3 regions of the Marinobacter sp. NFXS9 genome follow, and region 2 is predicted to be linked to each of the others. Evidence: predicted binding sites of a transcription regulator. Region 2 holds the regulator's gene; each other region holds the start of a gene.
The links. Region 2 encodes FliA, which starts transcription of late flagellar genes. Its sites were predicted from a motif close to CTAAAGTTTNNNNNNNNNNNGCCGNTAA; they were not measured.
Positions count from the first base shown of each region.

Region 1 (7,935 bases), on a different contig from region 2:
TCACCGCCTGCTGGAATTCGGGCTGCGGGCTTTCGCTGTCATCGACCAGATAGAAACCGTCGGGAATCCCGCCCGGTTCAAACGGCTTGCCGTCGCGGGCCGCCAGGGCAGGGCGAAACTCACTTTCGTCGGTATCGGTGGTTTCGTGCAGGTCGATGTGCAGCAGGGCCTGATCGCGGATGGGCGCCACCAGCCGCATGAGGGCCGCCGCCTCTTCCGCCTGACCGTCATCCCGGAACGAGCGGTTCGGATCGACCGCGTTGGCGTTCCAGCGGTGGATGCGTTCGTAAGCCCAGGGGCTAACGCAGGGCGCCACGAGCAGGTTGATGCGGTCCGCGTAATCCGCAGCACGCTGCTCGACGAATTGCAGCGCACCATGGACACCGCTGGTTTCATAACCGTGGACACCGCCGGTCACCAGCACGATCGGCCGATCGTCCCGCCAGTCGCGACTCCGGATGGCCATCAGCGAATAACGGTCGGCGCCGTACTCCAGCTGGCCATACGCCTCCACATCGAAGCGGGAGCGCAGGCGCTCGATCACGCTCACCACCTCGGACGCGTAGCTGCGCTGGCGGGTCTGACGGGACAGCCACTCGGCACGTTCGGCATCGCCCCAAGGGGTGCCGGGCGTGCCGATGGGATACGGGGAGGGAGTCGTATTCAAATCGCTTTCTCCAGTGATGGCGGGCGCAAACGGGCATTGTAGCAATCCGGGTGGATATCGCGAGCGCCGTCCACCGCTGTCCCGTTTCACCCTGAGTGAAGGCCTACAGACGAAAGCTGATCAGGGTGGCGATGATCAGGGCGGCCGCCGCGGCCAACAGAGAGCTGGCAAAGGTATGGCTGAGCGCATACAGACCATCCGTCAGGAGCGGCCCGATAATCTGGCCGATGCCGTAAGCCAGTGTCATCGTTGCCAGCAGGTTGGCGCCCGCCTGTCGCGCCGCCCGCTGTGCGGCGGGCATGGCAATGGTGACCGTGCCCATGAAGGTGCCGCCAACCAACAGGGCGCTCAGTAGATAGCCGGCTCCGGAACCCAAAGCCACGGGCAGGGCGACACCACAGGCCTGGATGATGAGGTTCAGGCGCAGGGCACGACGGGTTCCCAGCCGGTCGTGGACGCGGTGCCAGAGATAGCAGGAGGGTGCTGCGCCCAGGCCAAAGACCGCCCAGACGTGAGCCGGGTCCAGGTCGGGGAAGGCGGTTTTGACCAGTGTCGGCAGATAGGTCGCGGTAACGATATAGCCCAGGCCGGCGAGTCCGTAGATCAGGATGAGCGGCCAGGCTGCAACGATGGCCGCATCGGCATTCGAAGGTGCCGTTTTACGCAGGCCCTCGACGATGCCCCGCCCGCCGTCGCCCGTGAGGAAGGCGGGGGCCGCCATCAGGCCGATGGCCAGCGTCGCGATGCCGAGCATCAGCCACATCCCGAAACTGTCCAGACCCATCGCTTCCGCAAGTACCAGCAATTCCGCTGACACAGCAATCCCGACGCCCACGCCCGCATACAGCAGCGGCGCACCCCACGAATGACCGCGATGTTCCAGCAGCCACAAAGAAGCAGCGACCATGGACAACGCACTGAACAGTCCGGCGAGGCCACGGACCGCGACAATCGTTCCGGTAGAGGTCAGCAGCGCCAGTACAGTCAGGCAGAGGGCGGTACCCAGAATTGATAACTGGCAAAACCAGTGAGCCTTATGGGCGCGAAGACGGACGGCGAGCAGGGCGCCCAGCAGATAGCCGGCGTAATTGGCGGAGGCGGCCAGACTGCCACCGCGCAGGCTGAGCACCCCTTCGTCGACCATGTGCGGGTAAATGGCGGTAAAGGCAAACCGGCCGAAGCCCATGCCAATGGTCAGCACCAGGGCGGCCTGGATCGCGGATTTCCACTCGGAGCGGTCGGCCGATTGCAGGGCGGATGACGTGTTCATGACCGCACACCGTCCAGTTGCTGCATCAGGTGCTGAAACGCGGGCACGTTATAGCCCTCACGCCAAACCAGCAGGGTGTCCGCCTGGCCGGCCGGCAACGCTTTGCAGTCGGACGGCGTTCTCGTCAGCGCCAGTACGCTTTCCGGTAGCAACGCCACACTTGCCCCGGCGGCAACGCAAGCCGCCATCGCGTGGTAGGAGGCCATTTCCTGGACTCGCCAAGTAGTTGAGCCAGCTATGCCGAGCAGGGTCTCGGCCATGCTGCGATAGGTGCAGCCCTGGGGGAAAGCGGCCAGTGAGCGCGTCTGGATGTCGGCGACCTGATCGCAGCCGGATTCATGAGCGGGCAGCAGCAAACGCAGGTCTTCGCGCCACAGGGGGCGGCACGTCAGCCCCAGATCCTCCAGCGCCGAGGCGTTCTCGAAGGAGGGGGGCAACGCGATGAAAGCACAATCGAGCTGACCGGCACGCACCTTCTCAAGCAGTGGACGCGATGGGCCGGTGGTCAGTTCCAGGCGGGTCTCCGGGAAACCGGCGTGGTAGCCAGCCAGTACCGATGGCAGCCGGCTCGCGGCCGTACTTTCCATGCTGCCGATGCGCAGGGTGCCGCCGTTCACGCCTCCCGAGACCACATGCCGGGCCTCTTCTTCAAGCGCCATCATGCGCTTCGCATAGTCGAGAAAATCGTCGCCGGCGGCGGACAGTGACAATCGCTTGCCGATCCGCACGAACAGGTCCGCGCCCAAATCCGCTTCCAACTGCTGGATGCGAGTGGTCACGTTGGAGGGTGCCCGGCCCAGCCGGGTGGCGGCATGGGTGATGCTCAGTTCGCTGGCCACCGCGCAGAAGATGCGGAGTGATTCGGAATCCATGCTTTTTCCCCTTGAGAGAATCTTTCCTGTGAAATATTCTGTTTTAAAGAATATATCATCTCACTTATTCTCAAATCCAGAAGGAAAAGCCATGAACGTCGATCAGGAACTTCTCGCCAGACTCGGCATCCGCCTCCCGATCGTCCAGGCGCCGATGGCCGGGGTCTCCACGCCTCAGCTTGCCGCAGCGGTCTCCAACGCGGGCGGACTGGGATCGATCGGGATCGGTGCCGTGCCAGCCGACCAGGGGCGTCAGCAAATTGAGGCAACACGTGCTTTGACGGACCGCCCCTTCAACGTCAACGTGTTTTGCCACGCCCCCGCACAACGGGATCCGGAACGCGAAGCCGCCTGGCTGGAACACCTGGCCCCGTTGTTCGCAGAGGTCGGCGTTGAACCCCCGGCGATGCTCAACGAGATCTATACGTCCTTTCTTGAGGACAACGACGCTTTCGACATGTTGCTGGAGCAGCGCCCGCCGGTGGTCAGTTTCCACTTTGGATTGCCCTCGCCGGACCGGGTCCGGGCTCTGCAGCAGGCTGGCATCTACACGATGGCCACCGCGACCCAGGTGTCCGAAGTCGATCTCATCGAGAAGGCCGGTATCGATGCCATTGTGGCGCAGGGAGTCGAGGCTGGCGGACATCGCGGCATCTTCGATCCGGACGCTGGCGATGAGGGGCTTGCCACATCGGTGCTGGTGCGGATGCTGGTGGGAAGGACCCGACGACCCGTGATCGCGGCGGGTGGCATCATGGATGGCCAGGGTATTCGTGCGGCGCTTGACCTGGGGGCGGCTGCGGCGCAACTCGGCACCGCTTTTGTCCTGTGCCCGGAATCCGCCGCCAATGACAGCTATCGCGCGAACCTCAAGGGTACCCGAGCGGCGACAACCCGGCTGACTCGAGCGTTGTCGGGCCGTCCTGCGCGGGGGCTCGTCAACCGTTATGTGCGGCACGGCGAAGCTGCAGGCAGCCCGAAGCCAGCCGATTATCCTGTGGCCTATGACGCTGCCAAACAACTGGCAGCTGCAGCGGCCAGGCTGGGCAAAACCGAATTCGCCGCGCAATGGGCGGGGCAAGGGGCGCCGTTAGCCCGGGAACGGCCGGCCGCAGAGCTTGTTGGCATGTTGGCGCGTGAACTGGACGGGCGCTGAACCCTTTGGGGGGCATTGCCTATGGATCCCGACTGGCTGGTGGGTGCCCTATCCGCCCCGCCGGTCAGACCAGGGCCCTGGCGTATTGCCGTGGGTTCACTCCTGGACCCGCTTTTTATCCGCGCTAACCAAGTCGGCTCCCGCCGCCTGTGGGGCACTGAGCGCCTTGCTGTAGTAGCCGGACGGATCGAAACAGCACACTCGCTTTTTACCCGAGGCGAGCATGTCGCACGCGTCGTGGATCCGCTTGGCCCGCGTCTTGGCCTGCTTGGCGGACGTCATCCAGTGAATCCAGTCCAGGCGTGCAATGGGCGTGGTTGCCTCCCACACCGCACGCGCTTCGGGGGCCGCTGCCAGGGCCTCCTGGAAATCCGGCGGGATGTCAGGCTCGGGTTCCTGCGCGACGGGGGCGATCTCGAACGAAGCCGTGTCGCCAACCGCGGCGCCGGCGGATTCGAGCGTCTCAGGCTCCAAACGCAGCCAGTGGCTCAGTTGCCCGTCCGGGTCGAGGGTGGCCTGGAAATCATGGCCGTTCACGGTGACATCGACGGTCGTCCGACCCCGGCGCGGCAAGATATCGCTGGCGCTTTTGGGCAGGATCACGAACGCCCAGGCGGCTTCGCCGTCGGGCTTGGCCGGGCGCAGGATAGTGGCCTGGAACCGGGCTGGGTTGTCACTCGGACTCATGATCGCGTCTCCCTGTTAGCGAATCACACCCAGCTAACCATCAGCCGTTCGATGCGTCCAGCCTGTCGTGTGGTTTCTTTCAGCCTGCCGCCGCGACACCGTGATCCTTTTCGGCATCGGTCTTCTCTTGCGTTGGCGATGCGCGATCTCCAAAGTGAATTCATCTGACTCCTTTCTGCTTTCTGACTCCTTTTAACCCGGGGTGGCAAGTCCGGCCCTGTGCCTTTCAAGAGCGCAAGCCGCGCGTGTTCTGTGGTGACCTGAGGGGGCTGGGAGCCGGACATCGACTTGTTGGGCGGGATACATCAATGGGGATTACCCTTAGCATGGTCTAAGGGATTCCCTGAGTGGGCCTGGTGGAAACCCTTACGACGTTCGTAGAAAAGTCTTTTTAAATCTAAAGGTTAGCTTGGATTGGCTTTCAAAATGTTTTTCTTTTCGCCTACAAAACGTTGCACTATTTAGCTTTGAAAACTATTTGGAGAGGAATACATTTCAGTCGCCGCCCCATTGCAGCCTGACCAGGGGGAGTTGGCTATGTCCTGGACATAATGCTGGACAAGGAGAGCCGTGAAAGAAAAGTGTTAGGCGCCGTTGTGGAGAAAAGACATGAACCGTTTCCTTAATGCGCTGACGCTCAGGACCAAAATCGTCGGCACGGCCATCCTTATACTTCTGATTTTCTCGATCAGTTCCGGTTACACCCTTTACGCCATGTCGGGTATCGGCAAGGAACTCACCCTGATTTCAGAGAAAGACCTTCCCCTTACCCAGGTGATTTCTGACATTACTGTTCACCAGCTCGAGCAGACTATTGCCTATGGGGATGCTGTTCGCTTCGCCTATTCAGACGGGACGAAAAGCGCGCCTGTCAGTGAAGCCATGGATAAATTCCGGGCGCTCTCGATAACGCTCGATGAAGAACTCGAACGAGCCCATGACATTGCCGCGGCCGTCAACGGGATAGCGGATGTGCGTACCATCAGCGAGTTGGAGGAGATCGACGCCGCGATAAAGAAGATCACGGAAGACCATAAGGCCTATGAGCAGTCGGTGGAACGGGCCTTTGGCGCATTGCAAAAAATGGAGTTTGAGGCCGTTGCCGCCATGTCCGCCTCCATCTATGACCATAAACAAGGACTTGGCCGGGCCATGGAGGAACTACAGCGAGAGATCATGAGCTTCACCGAACACAGTGCCGTCATTGCGACAAACCATGAGAAGAGCGCTCTGAATACCACCGTGAGCCTTGTTGCCATCAGCACCCTTGTTGGTCTTTTGGTGAGCTGGATTGTGGCGAGCGCAATCATAAAAGGCATTCGGAAAGCGATTGTGACGGCTTCCGGTGACCTGACCTCAGAGCTCACCATAGACAGTCGTGACGAAGTCGGCGAGCTGCTTGAGGCTATGAACGGTATGCGCCAGAAGCTGTTGGCGATGATCAACCAGATCTCGAATATTACCGCCCAACTGGCCGCCGCCTCCGAAGAAATGTCGGTTATTACCGAGCAAACGGCGCGGACGATCGATGAACAGGGTAGTGAAACGGGACAGCTCTCGGCCGCCATCCATGAAATGTCCGCTACCGCCCAGGAGGTTGCCCGAAACATCAGCGATACCGCCAATGCCGTCGCTGAAGCGAGCCAGCACGCACAGGAAGGGCGCTCGACGGTCGAGAAAAGTATCGACGAGATTACCGCCCTTTCCGACGAAATCGAAGCGTCGGCCCAGGCGATAACACGGCTCGAAGAGACCACCTCTACGATCGCCGGTGTACTGCAGGTCATCCGGTCGATTGCCGAGCAGACCAACCTGCTTGCCCTGAATGCCGCTATCGAAGCGGCCCGGGCTGGCGAGCACGGCCGAGGATTCGCAGTGGTTGCCGACGAAGTCCGGGCCCTGGCCTCTCGCACACACACATCGACCCAGGAGATCGACGACATGATGGCTCAACTGCAATCAGTCTCACATGAAGCGGTCATGTCTATGGAGAGTAACCGGCAGCAGGTGAGTAAAACCGTGGACTTTGCCGCCGAGGCGGGGAACAAGCTCTCCACGATTACCCGGGTTATGACGTCGATTAACGATATGGCCATCCAGATCGCAAGCGCGTCTGAGCAACAAGTGGGCGTTACCGAGGAAGTCAGTTCAAACATCATCAGGCTCAACACCATGTCCGAGCAGACCGCCCAAGGCGCTGAGGAGACGGCTACGGCTGGGCGGGATCTCACCCGGATGGCGAACGAGCTGCAATCGATCGTCGTGCAGTTCAGGGTTTGATGAGCGATCGCTCGACGAACCGAAGAGCACCTTGGGCCCGTCGATGTGAATGTGGCCCGGTTAACCGAAATGGCCAGACGGATTACCGCTGGCGGTTACTGAATCCACAGTTGGAGTTCTTGCAATGAAGCGTTCCGTTTTACCGATGTGCCTGCTGCAGTCGCTGATCGCAACGTCCGCCCTTGCGGCTGACGGACACAGGGAGGCGTCCTCAGGGGGCGTAGAAGAGCAGCGCCAGGCACTTATCGAGGACACGCAAGGAGAGGGGTACGGACCCCAATCCCCGCGGGATATCGACCAGCATGCAGGCAGTAATGATCGGGTGTTCAGTGCCGCGCCTCCACACGTGGAAATGAACCTCTGCAATATCCATTTCCACAAGAACGCAGAGCATAAAGGCGGTGAGTTCACGACATACGCAGGCCCGGGCGATGGCGCCGGGTATCAGAGTGGCTACCGGTACTCCGGCCAACTGACATCCTCGGAGCGTGCCCCTGTCAGAGGCGCCATGTGCGCCTCCGATCACAGTCGGCTCCAATCCGGTGACACGATCGAAGTCCACTATGTGTTCTCGACTGCGGACGTCAAGCCCGGGGCGACACTGGGCGCCTGTCTGAGCGACGCTATTGGCAACCCGCAGCTTCGGGTCGAGTCTCAGGTGTTCGCGTTAGTCAACGACCGGGATGCGTTGGACTTTGGCTTGCTGACCGATCTGGGCATGCGTGACGGGCGGTACCAGGCGGTCAATATTCCCGACGATACGGGAGTGCCGGTCCAATACGCAGGCTCTACCACAGGGCCGGCATACAACGAGAAAGGTTCGCCTTTCCAGGTCACCTGGAATGTGCGCCCCAAGGTAGCCAAGGTCGATATACGTACGGTTGGTGAGTGGTGCAAAGGCAACATCTTCGATGAGGACCATGCCCACGGTGTCAGGAACCTGGTTACCCACCCGGATCTCCTGTCAGAGATCGAGTGATTGAAGGGAAGGGGCTATCGCCCC
Region 1 covers NZ_JAGDDW010000008.1:214,495-222,429, forward strand. Annotated here, with positions in the region: gene J3364_RS14290 (M14 family metallopeptidase) at 1-667, opposite strand, end outside; gene J3364_RS14295 (YbfB/YjiJ family MFS transporter) at 771-1,937, opposite strand; gene J3364_RS14300 (LysR family transcriptional regulator) at 1,934-2,809, opposite strand; gene J3364_RS14305 (NAD(P)H-dependent flavin oxidoreductase) at 2,901-3,965, shown strand; gene J3364_RS14310 (YdeI/OmpD-associated family protein) at 4,062-4,652, opposite strand; gene J3364_RS14315 (methyl-accepting chemotaxis protein) at 5,262-6,932, shown strand; gene J3364_RS14320 (delta-class carbonic anhydrase) at 7,057-7,911, shown strand.
Region 1: a site for FliA is predicted at 5,050-5,077, ahead of J3364_RS14315 (methyl-accepting chemotaxis protein). Genes of this name have one in related genera too.

Region 2 (7,935 bases):
AGACGCCCTCGACCATCCGCTCGCCAATGTCATCCAGGGTCAGTATTTCGTCGCTCAGGCCGGCCTTGGCGACCGCCATGGGCATGCCGTAGATCACGGAGGATTTCTCATCCTGGGACCAGATCACGCTACCGGACTGCTTCATCATCCGGCAGCCTTCCTTACCATCAGCGCCCATGCCGGTCAGGATGATACCCAGGGTCTTGCCGGGAAAGCTGCGTGCCAGCGAGCCGAACGTCACATCGACGCAGGGTTTGTAGGTCAGGCGCTCGTCGCTTTCCAGGATGCGCACCCGGCCATGCGGGCCCTTGTTCTCGATCATCATCTGCTTGCCGCCGGGCGCCAGCAGGGCCAGGCCCGGGCGCAGCATGTCGCCGTCTTCAGCCTGACGGACCTCAATCTGGCACAGTTTGTTGAGGCGATCCGCAAACGCCGGCGTGAAGCTGGCTGGCATGTGCTGGATCAGCACGATCGGTGCCGGAAAACGGGATGGCAAACGCGTAAGAACCCGTTGCAGGGCAATGGGACCGCCCGTGGACGTGCCGATGCCCACCACACTGTAACTGCGCGGCTGGGTCTTGCGCGATGACCGGGAGGCTTCTGCTTCCGGTTCGGCCCTGCGCTGCGCCGGTGTGGGCCTGGCAGGACCACGTGTCTGCGGGCGAGCCGGTTGCGCGGGCGGCGGCGTGGACGGCACGGCTGGAGCTGGTCGAGTGCCTGGGCGACTGCGCGCCACATCCAGGATTCGCTCGCGCAGGATCTTCTGGAGCTGGCTATTATCCCGGGCGATTTCCTCGAAATTCTTGGGCAGGAAGTCGACAGCCCCGGCTTCCAGAGCATCCAGCGTCACCCGGGCGCCTTCGTAGGTTAGCGAGGAAAACATCAACACCGGTACGGGCCGGCGCTTCATGATTTCCTTCACGGCGGTGATGCCATCCATGATGGGCATCTCATAATCCATCGTGATCACGTCCGGGCGCAGTTTGTCCGCCATCTCGATCGCTTCCCGACCGTTAGTGGCGGCACCGACCACGCGGATATTACCCGACGCGTTCAGGATTTCGGTGAGTCGCTTGCGGAAGAAACCGGAATCATCAACGACCAGAACGGAAACGGTCATTCAGGCATTTCTCCTGTCATCCGTAGTGCTGCAGCAGACTGGGCACGTCGATAATCAACGCGATCCGCCCATCGCCGGTAATGGTCGCACCGGCCATGCCCGGCGTTCCGTGGAGCATCCGGCCCAACGGCTTGATGACCACCTCTTCCTGACCGATCAACTGGTCCACCACAAAACCAACCCGCTTGGTGCCCATCGCGACAATAACCACGTGACCATTCTCGGGATCGGGCTCGCCTGCTGCGCCGTGGATCAGCCAGTCCTTGATGTTGTAGATCGGGAACACCTTGTCGCGAACCACAATACACTCGCGACCGTCAACGATGTTCTTCTTGGTCAGATCCAGGTGGAAGATCTCCACGACATTGACCAGCGGCAGCGCGAAGGACTGGTCGCCCAGCATGATCATCAGTGTCGGCATGATCGCCAGCGTCAGCGGCACCTTGATCAGGATGCGGGAGCCTTTACCCAGTTCCGACTCCACATGGATGGTGCCGTTCAATTGACTGATCTTGGTCTTGACCACATCCATGCCCACACCCCGCCCGGACACGTCGGAAATCTGGTCCTTGGTGGAAAAGCCAGGAGCAAAGATGAGGTTGTAGCATTCGTTGCTGGTCAGACGATCCGCGGCGTCCTGTTCAAACAATCCTTTCTCGACCGCCTTCTGACGCAGCTTGTCCGGATCCATGCCGCCACCGTCGTCTTCAATCGACAGCAGGATATGGTCCCCTTCCTGCTCGGCTGAAAGCGTCACCACACCCGTCCGGGGCTTACCGGCTTTTTCGCGCACATCCGGTGCTTCAATGCCATGGTCTACGGAGTTGCGCACCAGGTGAACCAGCGGATCGGACAGGGCTTCGACCAGGTTCTTGTCCAGGTCGGTGTCCTCGCCGTGCATGACCAGATTGATTTCTTTCTTGAGGCTGCGCGCCAGATCGCGTACCACACGCGGGAAACGGCCGAAGACTTTCTTGATCGGCTGCATGCGCGTCTGCATGACGGCAGACTGGAGATCGGTGGTCACCACATCGAGGTTGGCCACCGCTTTGTGCATCTGTTCGTCTTCGCTGTCGTTACCCAGGCGCTGCAGGCGGTTACGCACCAACACCAGCTCGCCCACCATGTTCATGATGTCGTCGAGGCGTTTGGTGTCCACGCGCACGGTGGTTTCGGCAGCCGGCTGGGAGTCCCGCTGCGGTACAGCCGGGCTGGCGGGCGATTTACTCTCGTCCTTGTTGGCGGGAGCGCCCGGTTTCTCAGCCTTCCTGGGCGTTGGTGCCGGTTCCGGCCTCTTCGCTGCCGGCTGGCTGGCGCCCGGGGCACCGGGGCCTTTGCCTGAGCCGTGCAGTTCGTCCAGCAGGTTCTCGAATTCGTCGTCGGTAATCAGCTCATTGGCACCGCTGGTCCTGGCGCTCGCATCCGATGCACCACCGCCCTTTGACGCCGGTTCGACCGAGCCTTTGAACTGCCCCTTGCCGTGCAGGTCATCGAGCAGACTCTCGAACTCATCGTCGGTGATGTCATCACCGCCACTGCCGCCGGATTGCCCTGCTGCAGCGGGCTTGTCGTCGTCTGCCGGTTTACCGCTGTGCTGCCCTTTGCCGTGCAACTCATCCAGCAGGTTCTCAAACTCGTCGTCGGTGATCTGATCGTCGCCGCTGCTGTCGCCGGATGACGATTTCTCATCCTCAAGGGCATCCAGCAACTGCTCGAATTCTTCGTCGGTGATATCGCCCTGGTCCGCATGGCCGCCGGCTTCAGCCGCCGGTTCAGGCTGGGGGGCTGCCTCCGGCTCAGGTGCGGCGGGGGCCTCACCTTCGGGCAGCGCCAGGGCATCCAGCGCCTCGATCAATGCCGGATCGGCCGGTGTCGGTTCCTCCCGGTTGCGTACCTGGTCAAACATGGCGTTGACGTTGTCCAGGGCTTCGAGGACCACGTCCATGAGATCGGAGTCGACCCGGCGCTTGTGGTTACGCAGGGTGTCGAAGACGTTTTCCGCCGAATGACAACAATTGACCAGCGCTTCAAGCTGCAGGAAGCCGGCACCCCCCTTGACGGTGTGGAACCCACGGAAGATCGCGTTTAGCAGATCCCCGTTATCCGGATTCTGCTCCAGATCCACCAGCTGTTCGGACAGCTTTTCGAGTATTTCACCAGCCTCTACCAGGAAGTCCTGGAGAATTTCTTCGTCAGCATCAAGCGCCATGCAGTGTCCTCACTCAAAAACCAAGGCTGGACAGGAGGTCATCGACATCATCCTGGCCGGATACGACATCCTCACGCTCTTTGGCGTTCATTTGAGGGCCTTCGCCTTTTTCGATTGTTGTCGTTGTTTCGCCGATATCATGGACAGTGCCGGTGATTTCATCGACATGGCTGGCCATGACCACCAGGCTGAGCAGGTGTTCTTCCACTTCCTTGACCAGCGCCGTGACCTTCTGGATGACCTGACCGGTCAGGTCCTGGAAGTCCTGCGCCAGCAGGATCTCGGACAGGTTGCCGTAAAGGGCTTCCGCATCGCTGGCCGTTTGTTCGAAGAAGTTGTCGATCCGGTTGTACAGCTCACGGAATTCGCCGGCGCCGATTTCCCGGCGGCGCAGCTTGTGCCAGTCGGCTCGCAGCGCAACGGCCTGCTCCCGCAGGCTGTTGGCCTTGGGCATCGCCTCTTCCACGATGTCCATGGTGCGGTTGGCTGCCTGACTGGTCATGTCCACCACGTACGCCAACCGGTCGGAAGCGTCCGTGATCTTGGACAGGGCTTCCTGCTGCTCCGGGTTCTGCGGATCGATACTGAAGTTGCGAATGGCCTCGTGAAGGCTGCGGGTCAACCGGCCAACCTCACGGTAAAGGCTCTGGTCCCGGACATCATTCAGTTCATTAATCAGGCGCATCGCCGCGGCGTAATCGCCGGCGTCCACCTGTTGCTTCAGTTCTTCCGCCTGGTGCTGCAGCTTCTCAACGACATCGGGATCGAGGGAGCCGGCCTTGTCTTTTTTTGTGCCCATGATTGGCGCTCTGATACTCAGGACTGGATGCGTTCGAAAATCTTCTCGATCTTTTCCTTCAGGACAGCCGCCGTAAACGGCTTCACGACGTAACCGTTAACGCCGGCCTGAGCCGCCGCCACGATCTGGTCACGTTTGGCTTCCGCCGTCACCATCAGGATCGGCAGATTCTTGAGGTTCTCGTCCGCGCGAACGGCCTGCAGCAGTTCAAATCCGGACATGCCCGGCATGTTCCAGTCGGTGACCAGAAAATCGTATTTGCCACTCTTGAGCATGGGCAGCGCGGTGTTGCCGTCATCCGCCTCGTCAGTATTGGTGAAACCGAGGTCGCGAAGCAGATTCTTGATGATCCGTCGCATCGTGGAGAAGTCATCCACGATCAGAATTTTCATGTTTTTGTCCAAAGGGACCTCCAATCATTACAGCCCGGAATACCAATCCAGCGTCCAGTTCAGTGTCCGGCAATCCACACGATGCCGGCGCCACTGAAAGCACCGCCTATTCTGTCGCGTCAACGCCCGCTGTAAAGCGTCCGTTACCAAAAACTACAGTTCCGGGATCAAAGCCTGGGCATCAACGCTGACCACAAGCTCCCGGAATTCGATGTCAACTATTTGCTTGTCGCGCCTGATGTCGCGCGTCCGCCCATTCTGCCCTGCTCAACCGGCGTTTTGCGAACCGGCTTTGAACGGCGTGGCTAACGGACTTCCTGCCAATCCGTCAGGCGTGATTTCAGGCGCAATGCCGCCTGACTGTGAATCTGGCTGACCCGACTTTCACTGACACCGATGACGGCGCCGATTTCTTTCAGGTTCAGCTCTTCCTGGTAATACAGACTCAACACCAGCTTTTCCCGCTCCGGCAGCGCCGCGATCGCTTCGGCCAGACTGCGCTGGAATCCGGCCGCCGACAGCTCCTCAAACGGACGATCGGGCACAGCCTCTTCATTGTCTATCGGCAGCTCTCCCGATTCATTTAGCTCATCCAGGCTAAAAAGACGGCCGCTGTTGGAATCGGCCAGGCAGGCATGGTACTCCGGCAGGGTCATGTCCAGCTCGTCGGCGACTTCGTGATCCTGAGCCTCGCGCCCGGTCCGGTCTTCGACGGCCTTGATCGCCTGGGCGATGCGACGGGAATTGCGGTGGACGGAACGCGGCACCCAGTCGCCCTTGCGAATCTCGTCGACAATGGCACCGCGAATGCGGATACCCGCATAGGTTTCAAAGGAAGCGCCCTTGCCGGCATCGTATTTCTGGGCTGCCTCGAGAAGGCCGATCATGCCGGCCTGCATCAGGTCTTCAAGCTGGACAGAGGCGGGCAATCGCGCCAGTACGTGCAACGCGATCTTTTTCACCAGCGGCGCATGGTCCTCGACCAGTTGATGGGCCGATTTGCGCGAGCTCGTCTGTTGGTAGATTCCCAGGCCTTTTGCCAACGTCATCAATCCGGATTACCCGTGTGTTTCAATCGACCGTCATACCACGCCACCTGTCGGTCAGGGTACTCCATCAGGCGTCCACCAGGCGCTCAACGAAAAATTCGAGATGCCCCCGTGGAGAAGACGGGAGCGGCCAGTTGTCCACCTGCTGGGCCAGCGCCTTGATCGCCAGCGAGGCCTTGGCGCGTGGATAAGCGTCAAGCACCGCACGCTGCCGTTGTACCGCTTTTTTGACGGCTTCGTCGTAAGGGACGATGCCCACATATTGTAGCGCAACATCCAGAAATCGCTCGGTAACCCGGGTCAGTTTCCCAAACAGATGCTTGCCTTCCTGCTCGTTGCGAACCTGGTTGGCAAGGATGCGAAAACGGTTCACCCCGTAGTCCCGGTTCATGAGCTTGATCAGTGCGTAGGCATCGGTAATGGAAGTGGGCTCGTCGCAGACCACCAGCAGCAATTCCTGAGACGCCCGCAGGAAGCTGACCACCGATTCGGAAATACCGGCAGCGGTGTCAACGATCAACACGTCGATCTGGTCGCCCAGTTCGCTGAAGGCGTTGATCAGGCCAGCGTGCTCCATTGGCGTCAGCTGGGTCATCCGCTGGGTGCCGGACGAGGCGGGAACGATCTTGATGCCGCCCGGGCCGTCGACCAGTACATCGCGCAGGTCGCACTCGCCGTTCAGCACATCATTGAGATTGTGGTTCGCGGTGATACCCAGCAGGACGTCGATGTTGGCCAGCCCCAGATCGGCATCCAGAACCACCACCCGACGCCCCATCTGTGCCAGTGCAATAGCCAGGTTGACCGAAACGTTGCTCTTGCCAACGCCGCCCTTGCCACCTGAGACGGCGATCACCTGGACCGGGTTAACTCTACTCATGCCGGATACAGTCTCTCACGACAACTCTTGATAAGGATGGCCGGTTGATGACCGGCTCGACAGTGGAGCCCATGAACGCCCTGCGGCTGTTCCGGCGGACTCCCGGACCTCAGGCGCCGGCTGCAACCACGGCGGTTTCCCGAACCTGCTTCAGACGCTCCACACCCAGTCTGACCAGTGGAGCCGCCTGTGCCGGATGAATGTCCTCGGGGATGCGCTGCCCATCGGTGTAATACGCCACCCGAAGACCTGTTTCCATGGCAAAGCCTAGCACCTCGCCGAGTGTCAGGGCCTCATCCAGTTTGGTCATGATACACCCGGCCGGATACGCCATCTTATAGCAATGCCACGTGGATTTCATAATGCGAGGCTGGCTGGTGGCTGCCAGCACCAGGTAAGGCTTGACCGGATGCCGGCTTGCAGCCAGCTCCTCAAGCTGTTCCTGGTGGCCGCGATCGGAATGGGTCAGGCCCGCCGTGTCGATCAGAACCAGGCGTTTATCGGACAGGTCATCGAGAATCTGGTCCAGGGAATGACTCTCATCCACCACCCTCACCGGCACGTTCAGGATGCGACCGAATACAAACAGATGCTCATGTGCCGCGATCCGATAGCGGTCGGTGGTGACCAGCGCCAGGGAATCGGCGCCGTGCTCCAGGACATAACGCGCCGCCATCTTGCCGATGGTGGTGGTCTTGCCAGAGCCAGTGGGGCCCACCAACGCAACCAGACCACCCTGCTCGACCAGCTCCTGCTGCTGGGTGCGCAGGCCGGCCGCCAGCGTGCGCAATGCCCGCTTCCAGCCCTCTTCCAGTCGAACACCAGCAGCGTTACGAGACAGCGTGGAGGCCAGCGTGTGGGAAAGCCCGTACTCTTCCAGTCGCTCCATCAGGCGCTGCTGACTCGCGTCCACCGGGTCGTTTGCCGGGCCATTTGCAGCGGCCGGAGAACGACGCTCGTTGACCATATCACGCAGTGAATGGATTTCCGCCCGCATGGCTTCGAGGGCCGCATGGGTGGCGTCCTGAGCGGGTTCGGCAGCCGCCGGTTCCGGCGTGGTGAAATCCAGAATGTCCTGCTCACGGGGTTGGCGCTTTTCACGAATCTCCCGGATACGGTCCCGCGAGCGGCCGAGTTCTTCCTCCAGGCGGCGATGTTGTTCCGCCTGCATTTCGGCCAGCCGGGCGCCATTGGTCGCTTCCACCGCGGCGGTACCCAGACGCTGACGCGCCAGATTTTCGTCATAGTCGAGAGCCGTCACAATTTCGACGCCCCCATCCACGCGCCGGTTCGACAGGATGACGGCATCCTCTCCCATCTCCAGGCGAACCATCTTCAGGGCTTCCGCCATGGTTGGAGCAAAAAACCGTTTAACCTTCATGATGACCTACCTCCGGTGGCGCCGCGACCCGCGACGCCTTGCTGTTGCTGGGCGAGCCTCACTGCTGGCCCACCGACGCGACAATCGTAATCTGCTTATTGTCCG
Region 2 covers NZ_JAGDDW010000002.1:304,255-312,189, reverse strand. Annotated here, with positions in the region: gene J3364_RS05035 (protein-glutamate methylesterase/protein-glutamine glutaminase) at 1-1,120, opposite strand, end outside; gene J3364_RS05030 (chemotaxis protein CheA) at 1,137-3,329, opposite strand; gene J3364_RS05025 (protein phosphatase CheZ) at 3,343-4,128, opposite strand; gene cheY (chemotaxis response regulator CheY) at 4,146-4,532, opposite strand; gene J3364_RS05015 (RNA polymerase sigma factor FliA) at 4,826-5,569, opposite strand; gene J3364_RS05010 (MinD/ParA family protein) at 5,637-6,449, opposite strand; gene flhF (flagellar biosynthesis GTPase FlhF) at 6,559-7,830, opposite strand; gene flhA (flagellar biosynthesis protein FlhA) at 7,889-7,935, opposite strand, start outside.

Region 3 (7,935 bases), on a different contig from region 2:
GCCCTGATCGCCAGCAGCGATCCCCAGATTCTCAGTCGCGCGCGCTCACATTTCCGTCAGCTTCGTGAGCTGGGTATCGAACCGCGTGTACACGATGCCAGAAAGGGTGCCCAACGGGCCTGACAACCTTTGCATTGCCGCGCCAACACGGTTCGCCCGCGACTGGCACGCCATGTATAATCACGTGCCTCAACGTAATTGATGGAATCCCGAAACCATCCGGTACCGGCATCGGCACTCTGCTTGCCTGCCAGACGGACTGCTTTCCCGGGATTCCCAACCATTTTCAACCCGGTACGAAGCAGAAACCTCCATGGAAAAGACTTACCAGCCCGAGAATATTGAGCGTCAGTGGTACCAGACCTGGGAACAGAACGGCTACTTCCGCCCGCGGGGCGAAGGCGACCCATTCTGCATCATGATCCCACCGCCCAATGTCACCGGCAGTCTGCACATGGGGCACGCGTTCCAGCACACCATCATGGACACCCTCACCCGCTTCCGCCGCATGCAGGGCCGCAATGCCCTCTGGCAGGTCGGCTCGGACCATGCGGGCATCGCCACACAGATGGTCGTCGAGCGCAAGCTGGCCAATGAAGAAGGCAAGAGCCGTCACGATCTGGGTCGGGACGCGTTCATCGACCGGATCTGGGACTGGAAGCAGGAATCCGGCGGCACCATCACCCGCCAGATGCGCCGGTTGGGCAATTCCGTGGACTGGGATCACGAACGCTTCACCATGGACGACGGCTTCTACCGGGCCGTGCAGGAAGTCTTCATTCGTCTCTACGACGAAGGCCTGATCTACCGCGGCAAACGCCTGGTCAACTGGGACCCGAAACTGCACACCGCCATATCCGATCTGGAAGTGGAGAATAAGGAAGAGAAGGGCCACTTCTGGCACCTGCGCTATCCGCTCACGAATGGCGAAACCACCCAGGATGGCAAGAACTATCTGGTGGTGGCCACCACCCGCCCGGAAACCATGCTGGGCGATACCGCCGTTGCCGTTCACCCGAGTGACGAGCGCTACCAGCACCTGATCGGCAAGACCATCCTGCTGCCGCTGGTGAACCGTGAAATTCCCATCGTGGCGGACGAGCACGCCGATCCGGAGAAAGGCTCCGGCTGCGTCAAGATCACCCCGGCCCACGATTTCAATGACTACGCCGTCGGCAAACGCCACCAGCTGCCGATGATCAATGTCATGACCCAGGACGCGAACATCCGCAGCGAAGCCGAAACTTTCGACAGCGACGGCACGCCGAACGCGGACATCGATGGCACCCTCCCCGCGGCCTATGCCGGGCTCACCCGGGAAGACGCCCGTAAGCAGATCGTCGCCGACATGGAAGCCGCCGGGCTGCTGCATCGAGTGGAGGACCACGTGCTGAGCGTACCCCGTGGTGACCGTTCCGGCCTGATCATCGAGCCTATGCTGACCGACCAGTGGTTCGCCGATGCCAAGACGCTGGCCAAGCCGGCCATCGAAGCGGTCGAAGACGGCCGCATCGAGTTCGTGCCCAAGAATTACGAGAACATGTATTTCTCCTGGATGCGCGACATCCAGGACTGGTGTATCTCCCGCCAGCTGTGGTGGGGGCATCGCATCCCGGCCTGGTACGACGCCGAGGGCAACATTTACGTGGGCCGCGACGAAGCCTCGGTTCGCGAGAAGTACAACCTCGCCGACGATCTCAAGCTGGAACAGGACGCGGACGTCCTCGACACCTGGTTCAGCTCAGCGCTCTGGACTTTCGGTACTTTGGGCTGGCCGGAAGAGACCGAGCGGCTGGCCACCTTCCATCCGACGGACGTGCTGGTCACCGGCTTCGACATCATCTTCTTCTGGGTCGCCCGGATGATCATGATGACCATGCACTTTATGAAAGACGAAAACGGCAACCCGCAGGTGCCGTTCAAGACCGTGTACGTCACCGGCCTGATCCGCGACGAGCAGGGTAACAAGATGTCCAAGTCCAAGGGCAACGTGCTGGACCCGCTGGACATGATGGATGGCATCTCCCTGGACGACCTGCTGGAGAAACGCACCGGCAACCTGATGCAACCGCAGCTGGCGCAGAAGATCGCCAAGCGCACCCAGAAGGAGTTCCCGGAAGGCATCAGCGCCCACGGCACCGACGCCCTGCGCTTCACCCTCACCTCGCTGGCCACGACCGGCCGAGACATCAACTGGGACATGAAACGCCTGGAGGGCTACCGCAACTTCTGCAACAAGCTCTGGAACGCGGCCCGCTATGTACTGATGAACACCGAGGGCGAGGACTGCGGCGCCAACGACGAACCGGTCGAGCTGTCCCTGGCTGATCGCTGGATCATCAGCGCGCTGCAGCGCTGCGAGAAGGAAGTGACGCGTCACTTCGACCAGTACCGCTTCGACCTGGCGGCTTATGCCATCTATGAATTCATCTGGAACGAATACTGCGACTGGTACCTGGAGCTGTCCAAACCGGTCCTGACGGACGAGAGCGCGTCGGCCGAAGCCAAGCGCGGCACCCGCCGCACGCTGGTTCGTGTGCTGGAAGCCGTGTTGCGTCTGGCGCACCCGATCATTCCGTTCATTACCGAGGAAATCTGGCAGCGTGTCGCGCCGCTAGCCGGCCAATCCGGCGACTCGATTATGCTGCAGCCCTACCCGGCAGCCGAGGAAGGCAAGATCGACGCGAGCGCCGAGACCGACATCGAATGGCTCAAGGGTGCCATCGTTGCCGTGCGCAACATCCGTGGTGAAATGAACATCTCCCCGGCCAAGCAGATTCCGGTGCTGATGCGAGGCCCCGAGTCCGACCGCCAGCGACTGGAGAAAAACCGCAGCTTCCTGGTGTCCCTGGCCAAATTGGAAAGCCTGCAGTGGCTGGGTGACGAAGAAGCCCCCATGTCCGCCACCCAGCTCGTCGGCGAGATGGAAGTGCTTGTGCCAATGGCCGGCCTGATCGATAAGACTGCCGAGCTGGACCGCCTGGACAAGGAGCTGGAGCGGATCGGCAAGGAGATCAAACGCCTTGAAGGCAAGTTGGGTAACGAGAACTTCACCGCCAAGGCCCCGGCCGAGGTGGTTGAGAAGGAAAAGGCAAAATTGACCGATGCCCAGAGCAGCCTGACCCGACTTCAGGACCAACGTGGCAAGATCGAAGCCATGTAATCCGGGTACCGCACCGATGACCGAAAAGGAACGCGCCCCGATCCTGATCATCGGTGCCGGTGCCATGGGCCGGCTCTGGGCCGGCCTTCTTTCCCCCCGAGTATCGGTTCGACTGGCCACGCGCTCAACCACGAGCGCAACCCTGCAATACACGCTGGTTCATCTCGAGGGTCATTCAGAACGCATCGAGATTGGCCCGTCAAGTAACGCGCCGCCCGGGAGCGTGCTGGTCATGACCAAGGCGCCCGATGCCGAATCGGCCCTGACCGCCGTTTCCAGCCACATTCCGCCCGACGTGCCGATCATCCTCTTCCAGAACGGCATGGGCAGCCAGCAGGACATTGCCAAGCGGTTTTCCCAACGCCCGGTGTTTGCCGCCTCGACCACCGAAGGCGCCTATATCGATGACGGCGGCCGCGTCATCCATGCCGGCCGTGGTACCACATGGCTGGGCCCCTTGACGACAACGGCCCACACCCGGCTTGACCAGACGATGATCACGCTGAGATTGAGCGAACTGGATATCCAGAGCGATCCCGATATCGAAGGCCGGCTCTGGCAGAAACTCGCCATCAATGCCGGTATCAATCCCTTCACGGCCTTAATCGATTGCCCCAACGGAGAGATCCTGGGGCATCCTTATTTCGAAGAACGCATTGCAGATGTCTGCCGGGAAGTGGCGGCGTTGATGCAGGCGTCGGGGCGCCCTGTGGAAGCCCAGTCGCTGGAAGCACACGTCCGCGACGTCGCCCGACGCACGGCCGCCAACAGCTCCTCCATGCGTCAGGACGTACGAGCCGGCAGAACCACTGAGATCGATATGATGAATGGCTTCGTGGTGCAGGCTTCGGTCATCCATGGCCTTGATGCACCCGTAAATTGTGAACTCACTGACGCCGTGACACACCTGAAACAGGACTGAATCATGGGATACCGACTTTCCAAGATCTACACCCGAACCGGCGACGATGGCTCTACCGGCCTGGCCGACGGCAGCCGGATTGCCAAGAATGCCCAGCGCGTCGACGCCATGGGCACTGTCGATGAGCTGAACTGCCAGATTGGTGTCCTCATCGAATACCTCGATAACGAGCCCGAACTGGCAGAGCTTCTGCGCAAGATCCAGCACCACTTGTTCGACCTGGGCGGCGAATTCGCCATTCCGGGCAGTCACGTCATCGGCGAAGGCCACATCGACTGGCTGGAAAGCACGCTGGATCAGTGGAATGAGGACTTGCCGCCGCTGGAGAACTTCATCCTGCCCGGTGGTCGTCGGGATGCGGCTCACTGTCACCTGGCCCGGGCCATCTGCCGACGCGGCGAGCGGGTGGTGGTGGCGCTGGGCCACGAGGATTCCATCAACGAATCGTCCCGCCGTTACCTGAACCGGCTGTCGGACCTGCTGTTCGTGATTGCGCGCGTACTGGCGCGGCGGGATGGCGGAGAGGAAGTGCTCTGGTCGCCAACGCCGCCGGCCGGCAAAAACTGACCGTTTGACGCAACGCAGAGCGACATGACTACAAGGCCGCCCACATGGTGAGCGGCCTTTTTCGTTACACCCGGAACGACGCCACCAGACGCCGCAGTTCGGCGGTGACATCCGACATTTCACGGGAGGCAGCCAGCGTCTCATCCGCGTTACCCGCCGTCGCGTGCCCCAGTTCGGTAATCTGCTCGACATTGGTGTTGATGTTCTTGGCCACTGCGGACTGCTCTTCCGAAGCCTGCGCGATTTGGTGACTCATATCCACGATGGTGGAAATGCCCGCCAGGATTTTTTCCAACGCCGCAGTCACTTCCGAAGATTTCTCGACGGTCGCATCGGTAACCTCATGGCTGTTGGTCATCGCTTTCACCGCCGCTTTCACGCCGCCTTGCAAACGACCAACCATCTCCTCGATGTCTTCCGTCGACTTATGCGTGCGCTGGGATAGCGAGCGAACCTCGTCCGCAACCACCGCAAACCCACGGCCCTGCTCGCCGGCGCGCGCAGCCTCGATGGCGGCATTCAGTGCCAGCAGGTTGGTCTGCTCGGCAATCGCCTTGATCTCCACCAGAACCTGACTGATGCTGTCGCTGTCCTGGCTGACGCGGTTGATGGTGTCCACCGCGCCACGAATTTCGTTAGCCAGCCGGTGAATGGTGTCCACCGTTTCGGTGACGACCTGCCGGCCCTGCTCGGCATCCTTCTCTGCCGAGCTCGCAGAATCGGAGGCGCGCTGCGCGCTCTCGGCCACTTCCTGAACGGTATCCACCATCTGGTGCATGGCTTCCGAAATCTGATCGGTCTCGGACATCTGGCGCTCGACGGCTTCACTATTGGCCGAAGCGCTGTCGTTCACCCGTGTCGCCTGGGTATCGACGTCCCCGGTGGTCCGGCTGACCGAGCGGATCAGCTCGGCCATTTTCGAGGTCATGTTGTTGAACTCGTCGGTCAGCGCACCCAGCTCGTCGCGATTGGCCAGCTCGATGCGGACCGTCATATCGCCATCCGCCACCTGCCGCGCGGCTTTACCAAAGCGGGAAATCGCCTTCTTAACGGAAACGAAGAACCCCAGGTAGAGATACACCACAATCAGCAGCACGATCCCCAGCACCAGGAAAATCACCATTCGCTGGTTGGTTTCGCTGTTCAGTCGCTCCGCCAGATTGTTGTCCACCACCTGGAAAATCTGGTCCATCAGCTCAAAGTTCGGCGCCATCAGCGGCGATATCAGCTTGTCGAATTCCTGCCAGGACATCTCCAGCCGGTATGGCGTAATGACGTTGGCGTCCAACGCGTCACGCACCTTGATCACGTTCTGCACAACCGCATCCGCCAGGTCCGACTGCCGGCCCAAGGCTTGCGAGGAACCCTGCGCCACCTCGAATTCCGACTTCAAACGGCTGTGCAGGGTGGTCAGGTTGTCGAAAACGCCGTTCATGACATCTGCCATCGCGTAGCCTACAGTCCCCTGGTCCAGGCTGAACATACCGAAGGCCCGGGCTATCCCCTCACGACTGGCGGCGTCGTGCAGCGATGTGGTCGCCAGTTGCAGCAGCATCTGGTTCTCGGCCTGCGGATCGTTAGCCAGGCCGGACAGTTTGAGGGTCGATTCCAGCAGGGCCCGCGCCTTCTGCACGAACTCCTGGTAATAGGTCACCTGGGGATCGATGTTGCTCTGGAAGATGTCTTCGCTCCGCAACGTCTTCCAGGCATTGTCCAGAGCCTCGACCTGGGCCTTCCAGCCGCCCGCCGAATCAAAGGAAGCCTGGGTCTCGATCAGACTGGACAGCTGCGCGTCGATAACGTCCGCCGCCTCTTCACTGCGGGACAGGAAGGCATCGTCATTCTTCATCTTGCCAACGGCGCGGAAATCCCGGTAGTCGTAAGCGGCCTGAATCAGCTGATTCACCTGCCGGACCTGAACGAGGCCCTGGGCTTCGTGACTGATGCCTTCGATGGATTGGTTGAGCTGGCTCACCAGCAGGTAGGACAAGCCCCCGATCGGAAGCAGGAATAGAACGCTGATCAAGCCGAACTTGTAAATCATCGGCAGCCGGTTCATCAGCGCGACAGCAGGATACAGAAGCTGGTTCACTCAACCCCCTCAAACATGTGGTGCTCGTGTTAATTCATTGTTTTTATGTTGAATGGCGTCGCCCAATACGTGGGCAGCACCGCCGCGCCATCGTCTCCGCCCGACGGCGAGATCAGAGCATCCCTATTTATATTGTCGTCAAGATGCTAAAAATCTTGAATTTATTTTTGTTCCGATAATGTTAAACCAGATCAAATTTCTGGCCTTATCGTGTAATAAGCGGCAGGAAGAATACGGAAATTGCTCCGGAAAATCACGTAAAGAGTCCCATGATCGCGAGCAGCGCAAGCCCGCAGATCCAGACAAACATGCTGCGGTTCAGCAAATCCCGGACGGCGCGCAGACTTCGTTCGCCGTAATCCGGCCACTCGTCGGGATGACTCTCAGCAAACCGTTGCGGATCCAGCGAATAACTGGACAGCGCCCCGTTGGCACTCTCGAAGAGCAGTTCTGATGCGTTCAGGCGGGTGTGATGCAGCAACCGTTTACGCGCGCCGCCCATCCAGCCGGCCAAATCGCCGGCGATGCCAAACGTGATGCTCAGCAGCCGCGCGGGCACCCAGGCCAGCAGATACACCAGGCGGGAAAAGGGTTCTCGGCCGGCGGGGTGTGGCCAGTGATCGCGCAGTGCCACCGACAGCCGGGCACCGATGGCGCCAGCCGGACCCAGCAGCACGTACCAGAAGATCACCAGGAAATAGTGTTCGAAAATCACCTGGATAAAGCGCTTGGACAGCAGCACATGCAGTTCACGGGGTTCACTGGCCAACCCCCGCGCTTCGGCAGGCAGCAGATGATTGACGTGATACCAGGCCGCCGACGCATCGCCTCGACGCCAGGCCTCGCCATAGGCCCGTAGCGGGTTGCGCCAGCCGGGAACGCCCAGCATGGCGATCAGCACGACCAGGTCCAGCGGCCAGGTCAGGATCCAGAGACTGCCGCGACTCAACCAGACATCAAGCGCGCCGACCAGAACGACGGCACTTAACAGAATGACAAACCCGGCGGTCGGGCGGCCTTCGCGCCCGGCCTCAGCGCCGGAAAGCCGGGCCAGTCGCTGGCGAAAGCGGGCATCCAGCCCCTCGTCGACCGATCCATCCAACAGGCGGCGGACGATGTAGGCGAGCAGTAGGATCAGGAATCCCATCAGACGTCTCCCTGCCTGTGCGCATCCTCAACCAACGCGAAAAA
Region 3 covers NZ_JAGDDW010000015.1:86,839-94,773, forward strand. Annotated here, with positions in the region: gene J3364_RS19005 (DNA polymerase III subunit chi) at 1-123, shown strand, start outside; gene J3364_RS19010 (valine--tRNA ligase) at 314-3,163, shown strand; gene J3364_RS19015 (ketopantoate reductase family protein) at 3,180-4,085, shown strand; gene J3364_RS19020 (cob(I)yrinic acid a,c-diamide adenosyltransferase) at 4,089-4,652, shown strand; gene J3364_RS19025 (methyl-accepting chemotaxis protein) at 4,717-6,744, opposite strand; gene ampE (regulatory signaling modulator protein AmpE) at 6,998-7,891, opposite strand; gene ampD (1,6-anhydro-N-acetylmuramyl-L-alanine amidase AmpD) at 7,891-7,935, opposite strand, start outside.
Region 3: a site for FliA is predicted at 6,877-6,904, ahead of J3364_RS19025 (methyl-accepting chemotaxis protein). Genes of this name have one in related genera too.